2 regions of the Pantoea sp. Z09 genome follow, and region 2 is predicted to be linked to the other one. Evidence: predicted binding sites of a transcription regulator. Region 2 holds the regulator's gene; the other holds the start of a gene.

Region 1 (3,460 bases), 330 kb from region 2:
AAGCGAGGATCCGGGTGCCGATCGACACGCCGTTAAACAGGTCGGGCAGTTGCTCCGCGTGGCGCCAGCTGGCGATATCCACCGGGCGGCCCAGCGTGCGCGCCGCGTCGAGCGCCGCGTGCACTTTTACAATCATGCCATCGGTAATGATGCCTTGCGCGATCAGCTGCTCTGCTTTGGCGGCGGTCATCTCGGCGATGCGCTGGCCCTTGCCGTCAAGGATGCCGCTTACGTCGGAGAGCAGCACCAGATCGGCACCCAGCGTGGCCGCCAGCGCGGTCGCCGCCTGGTCGGCGTTGACGTTCATCAGCTTGCCGTCGTCGGTGATGCCGATAGAGCTGACCACCGGCATATAGCCTGCCGCCAGCAGCGTATTAAGCAGCGCCGGATCGCCCGGCTCGGCGTGGCCGACGTGTCCCAGCTCTTCATCGAACTGCGCCACCTTAACCAGATCCGCGTCGCCCAGGCTCAGGCCGACCGCTTTAATGCCATGTTTTTTCGCCCAGGCGAGCAGGGTTTTGTTGGCGGTGCCCGCCAGCGCGCCGGTAATAATGTCGATCTGATCGGCTGGCGTAACGCGCAGGCCGTTTTTCTTCTTCACCGGCAGCGCCAGCTTCTTCATCAGCTCGTCAACCACGCAGCCGCCGCCGTGAACGATCATCAGCGGACGCTGATGCGCGCTGCGCCAGGCCACCAGCGCGTCAAACAGCCGGGCCAGCGCCTCTTCGCTATCGAGCAGCACGCCGCCCAGTTTGATAATTAATGGAGTAGTCATGTCCGTTCTCGTCCGTTAAATCAGTGACTGCGTTTCAGGAAAGCCAAAACGAATATTCATACACTGCACCGCCTGCGACGCGGCGCCTTTCAGCAAATTGTCTTCCGCCGCGACGACGATAAGATGCTCGCCCTCTAGCGCGAAGCCGATATCGCAGAACGGCTGGCCGACCACCGCTTTCAGCGCCGGCACGCCCTGTTCGTAGACACGCACCAGCGGCTTGTCGTGATAGGCGTTGTGGAACGCCGCCGCCACGTCGGCGTGGCTGACGCCCGGCTTCAGGCGACAGGTGATGGTCGCCAGAATGCCGCGCGGAAAGCTGCCGAGATGCGGGGTGAAGATCACCGGCAAGCCGAGATGCGCGACGATCTCCGGGTGATGGCGATGGTTAAACAGGCCGTAAGGCTGCAGGCTCACTTCGCAAAAGCTGGTATTGACGCTCGCCTTGCGTCCCGCACCGCTCACGCCGCTGGTGGCGTTGATCACCGGCCACTGGTCGGCGTTAAGCAGATCGCCGTTAACCAACGGCTTCAGCGCCAGCTGCGCCGCGGTGGGATAGCAGCCCGGCACCGCGACCAGCTGCGCCTCTTTGATCTTCTCGTGGTTCCACTCCGCCAGGCCGTAAACCGCTTTGTCGAGCCAGTCGCCGTGCTGGTGGGTAAAACCGTAATAGCGCTGAAAAAATTCGCCGTCGTTGACGCGGAAGGCGCCGGAGAGGTCAAACACCACACAGCCCGCCTTGAGAAATTCCGGGGCGAGATCGTGACTGACTTCGTGCGCCGTCGCGAGGAACACCACATCCACTTTGTCCGCCCATTCGGCCGCGCTGCTCAGCGGCTGCAGCGGCAGATCCACCACGCCTTTCAGCTGCGGATGGAGATCGGAGAGACGTTTTCCGGCATCCGGGCTTTGCGCTGAAACCGCCAAAGCGGTTATGTTCATATGTGGATGACGATTGAGGAAGGTGGCGAGCTCTACGCCAGCGTAACCACTGGCACCAACGATCAGCGTATTCAACATCAGGCTGTAACCCTTTTTACAGTCACACGTTCCGGGTCGCGGCCTTGCCCCGTTGCCCACGATGCCGTTTGCCGGGATTTTTGCTTCCCACCCAATCGGCGTTAATGTATTTTTATTCACTATTAATGCATGAATATTGATACATCCTAACTCAAGGACCGTCAACAGTGAAGACAAAATTACCGCCTTTTATCGAACTCTACCGCCAGCTGATCGCGACTCCGACCATCAGCGCGACCGACGCGGCGCTGGATCAGAGTAATGAAACTTTAATCAATTTACTGGCGGGCTGGTTTCGCGACCTGGGCTTCAGCGTCGAGGTGCAGCCGGTGCCGGGCACGCGCCATAAATTCAATATGCTGGCGCGCACCGGCGAGGGTGCAGGCGGCCTGCTGCTGGCGGGTCATACCGACACTGTGCCGTTCGACGACGGGCGCTGGACGCGCGATCCCTTTACCCTGACGGAGCACGACAACAAGCTCTACGGCTTGGGCACCGCCGACATGAAAGGCTTCTTCGCCTTTATTCTCGACACGCTGCGCGACGTCGACGTCAGCAAACTCAGCAAACCGCTCTATATTCTCGCCACCGCCGATGAAGAGACCACCATGGCGGGCGCAAAGTATTTCTCCGAAACGGCGAGCATCCGCCCAGACTGCGCCATTATCGGCGAGCCGACCTCGCTGAAGCCGGTGCGCGCGCACAAAGGTCATCTGTCGCACGTCATTCGCGTGCAGGGCCAGTCGGGCCACTCCAGCGATCCGGCGCGCGGCGTCAACGCCATCGAGCTGATGCACGACGCCATCGGCCACCTGATGCAGCTGCGCAACACCCTGAAAGAGCGCTATCACCACGACGGCTTCGCTATTCCCTATCCCACCATGAACTTCGGCCATATTCACGGCGGCGACGCGGCAAACCGCATCTGCGCCTGCTGCGAGCTGCACATGGATATCCGTCCACTGCCGGGGCTGACGCTCAGCGACCTGGAAGGACTGCTCAATGAGTCGCTGGCGCCGGTCAGCGCGCGCTGGCCGGGACGCCTCACCGTCGGCGAGCTGCATCCGCCGATTTCGGGCTATGAATGTCCGGCGAATCACGAGCTGGTCGCCGTGGTGGAAAAACTGCTCGGCACGCCGACCGAGGTGGTGAACTACTGCACCGAGGCGCCGTTCATTCAGAAGCTGTGCCCGACGCTGGTGCTGGGACCGGGATCGATTAACCAGGCGCATCAGCCGGACGAGTTTATCGATACCGCATTTATTAAGCCGACTCGCGCCCTGATTGCGCAGGTTGTGCAGCACTTTTGCCACTGATACGCAATAAACAGGGCAATTCACTGTTAAGAAAGTAAATTTCCTGATCTCTACGCGGGATTTGTTGATAAGAATAACTTATCCCGCTCCTCCTTAATTAAAATCTTTGAATTTCCGCCAGTTAGCCGCATGTTACCGGGCGCTCATGCGCATTGACGCCGCAGGGTTTACGTGGCTAGATAAAAGACGATGTTATGCCCGGTGGGTGATTACTCATGCAGTTTCTGCGCGGTCGCAGGCTGTGGGTGTAGAAGTTTACAAAGACGATAAGGGTGTCAGGGTCACATGAACGAACAATATTCCGCAATGCGAAGTAATGTCAGTATGCTCGGCAAACTGCTCGGGGATA
Region 2 (3,460 bases):
TGCCGACAGGACGCCGCTCCACTACGCCACCTTTACCCAGCAGCAGCGGCTGCGAGAAGAAACGGGCATATTCGCCGTCGCCTTCTACGTAGGCGCACTCCACGACGTTCGCCTCGCCCTTCAGGGCGCGCACCAGCGCCAGGCCGAAACGCGCCGCCGCCTGACCCATTGATAAGGTTGCCGAGCCGCCGCCCGCTTTGGCCTCGACCACTTCGGTGCCCGCGTTCTGAATGCGTTTTGTCAGGCTGGCGACCTCTTCGTCGCTAAAGCTCACCCCTTTCACCTGCGACAGCAGAGGCAGAATGGTGACGCCGGAGTGGCCGCCGATGACCGGCACCTCGACCTCATTCGGCTGCTTGCCTTTCAGCTCGGCAACAAAGGTATTGGCACGAATGATATCCAGCGTGGTGACGCCGAACAGACGATTCTTGTCATAGACGCCATGCTTTTTCAGCACCTCGGCGGCAATCGCCACGGTGGTGTTGACCGGATTGGTGATGACGCCGATAAGCGCTTTGGGCGCGGTTTGCGCCACCTGCTCGATAAGATTGCGCACAATCCCGGCGTTGACGTTAAACAGATCGGCGCGATCCATTCCCGGTTTGCGCGCCACGCCCGCCGAGATCAGGATCACTTCCGCGCCCTGCAGCGCAGGCGTCGCGTCTTCGCCGCTAAAGCCCTGGATCTTGACTGCCGTGGGAATATGGCTGAGATCGACCGCCACGCCAGGCGTCACCGGCGCGATATCATAGAGTGAGAGTTCGGAACCCGCAGGAAGCTGGGTTTTTAACAGAAGGGCGAGCGCCTGACCAATTCCGCCAGCGGCGCCAAGAACGGCAACTTTCATTCTGTACTCCTTATTAAGGTGGGGCAGAGTAGAGCCGAATTTCCATCTGTGTCCAGACCTGAATCAACTTCTCAGACGATGACAAACCCACTGTCTATTATGCGTGCAGCAGCACTTAATCTTATGGGTTGCTACTTTGTCAGCACAACGCGCCTGAATGACCGACAACGATGCCAATGGCAGATAGAGCACGGCCGCGATAGCTATCCATTGTGACACCTCAATTGTATAACAATTCTGCAACCTTCGCGTAGCCAGCCGCGCGCCGTTTTTGGTCTGTGCAGAAAACTTTGTTATCATTGGCGCCCGCACCGCGCGGCGCCTGCCTGTTTTACCAGCGAATTGCATAAAAATTCATTCATATGCATAATAATGTATCTGCCGTCGGCGGGCGTTCGGCATTTTTTCTCTACTGGTAGCTTATGCGAAACCCATCTAAACAAGACGAATTGATCAAAGCGTTTAAAGCCTTATTAAAACAAGAGAAATTTAGTTCTCAGGGCGAGATTGTGCAGGCGCTGCAGGATGAAGGCTTCGAGAATATCAACCAGTCAAAGGTTTCTCGTATGCTGACCAAGTTCGGTGCCGTCCGCACGCGCAACGCCAAAATGGAGATGGTTTACTGTCTGCCTGCAGAACTGGGCGTGCCGACCACCACCAGCCCGCTGAAAAACCTGGTGCTGGATATCGACTACAATGACGCGCTGGTGGTGATCCATACCAGCCCCGGCGCCGCGCAGCTGATCGCCCGCCTGCTCGATTCGCTGGGTAAAGCGGAAGGCATCCTCGGCACTATCGCCGGCGACGATACTATTTTTATCACCCCTGCCCGCGCCTTTACCGTGCGACAGCTGCATGACGCTATTCTGATGCTGTTCGAACAAGAGCTGTAAACCGCTCGCCGACCGGCAACGCCTTTGCCGGTCGCATTCTGCCCGGCCTGTTCCTTCTCTCCCTCTGCTTTTTCAACCCGTTAGCTTATGCGCTTTACCGCTTAGCGGCTGCGCTGCTTTGGTCATACCTTTTGGCCTGCTTAACCTTTCGCGCTATTTTACGCTGCTTTACACTACGCAATTAGCGACAATACCCAGATCTAAATCAATAACCAGCCACATTCACCGCAATGTTTCGCACAAAAAGATAAAGTGAAATATCCCCTTGTTTTTGCAAGTGTTTAACCGGAAAAGGTCGTTTTTTATCCATTTTTTATAACTATAAAGAATAAAAATGAAGCATAAGGATAAAGAATAACAACAAAACATTATTAGGCAGGTATTAATTTCACACGTTATTAGTTCTATACTTCTTTTCGTGATGCAAATCACACCAAACAAAAAGACAAAAACAGACGACGAGGAAATAAACATGAAAGTTAAAACTACTATCGCAACCCTGAGCATTCTATCTGCCCTGTCATTCGGTGCTTTTGCAGCAGAATCCATTAACGCTCAGCAGGCGCAAAATCTGCAGTCTATCGGCTCAGTAAGCGTAAGCGGCGTGGCGGGTTCTCCGATGCAAATTAAAGAAGAACTGAACGCAAAAGCAGAGCAGCAAGGCGCCAGCGCCTATCGCGTGATCGAGGCCTATAACAACGGCAACTACCACGCCACTGCCGAGCTTTATAAATAAGTTCGCACCAACCGATATCGTCCCGGCGACCTCTTTGAAGCGCTACTTGCGCATCGGGTTGCCTGACTTATGAATTCAGGAGAGTAGACCATGAAAACCAAATCACTTATCGCTATCGCCGCGCTGACTTCCGCCCTGTCCTTTGGCGCCAGCGCAGCCAGTTTGGTATCAAATCAGCAGGCTGAAACCCTGCAGCCGCTGAACCAGACCATCAGCATCAGCGGTCATGACGGCGACCAGACCAATATTCGTCAGGCGCTTTCTCAAAAAGCCGACGCGCAGGGCGCTAGCCACTATCGCATCATTGAGAACAACCAGGACGATACCTTCCACGTCACGGCTGAGCTGTATAAATAATTAACCGATTGGGCGCCCGTGCGACGCCTGAAAATATCGACGACCCGCATCGATTATCGCTAACCGCAGGTTGTTGATTGTAATGAGGAGACGAACAATGAAAATCAAAGCAACCATCGCAACCGTTAGCCTGCTTTCCGTAATCGCATTTGGCGCTCAGGCAGCGCAGCTGGTTACCGGCGATCAGGCGCAAAACATGCAACCTGCAGGTACAGTCACCATTAGTGGTACGGCGGGCGCGCCGATGGACTATCGCGCGCAGCTTTCTCAGAAAGCGGATGAGCAAGGCGCCAGCGCCTATAAAGTGATCGAAGCGCGCACCGGCGACAACTATCACTTCACGGCTGAACTCTACAAGTAATTCCTCGTCAACTACTGACGAACCCCTTGGCCCCGCTTGTCGGGGCCCTTTTTGCGGGGGTTACCTGATATTAAAGCGGAGCTGGCCCTCCAGCTCCTCTTCCGCTTCATCAAACAGCAGGATCAGCGCGCCGTAGCGCCGCTTTTGACCCTTCCCCAGATTGATAAATTCAACCTCCAGCGGCATCGGCAGCTCCTCGCCCAGGATCGCCTCCCATAACGCATCCAGATCGCAAATCCGGCCCGGTGCCAGATCGAAACGTTCGC

What was found. The regulator ArgR, encoded in region 2, controls arginine synthesis, uptake and breakdown. The targets are predictions, from matches to a motif close to ANTGAATAAAAATACANT.
Region 1: the regulator ArgR is predicted to act here: its motif matches at 1,899-1,916, upstream of argC (N-acetyl-gamma-glutamyl-phosphate reductase).

What each region holds. Positions count from the first base shown of each region.
Region 1 is NZ_CP092373.1:67,225-70,684, reverse strand. It holds gene argB (acetylglutamate kinase) at 1-775, opposite strand, end outside; gene argC (N-acetyl-gamma-glutamyl-phosphate reductase) at 791-1,795, opposite strand; gene argE (acetylornithine deacetylase) at 1,963-3,111, shown strand; gene ppc (phosphoenolpyruvate carboxylase) at 3,397-3,460, shown strand, end outside.
Region 2 is NZ_CP092373.1:399,664-403,123, reverse strand. It holds gene mdh (malate dehydrogenase) at 1-847, opposite strand, end outside; gene argR (transcriptional regulator ArgR) at 1,270-1,740, shown strand; gene yhcN (peroxide/acid stress response protein YhcN) at 2,213-2,476, shown strand; gene MC269_RS01935 (YdgH/BhsA/McbA-like domain containing protein) at 2,567-2,833, shown strand; gene yhcN (peroxide/acid stress response protein YhcN) at 2,931-3,194, shown strand; gene MC269_RS01925 (hypothetical protein) at 3,255-3,460, opposite strand, start outside.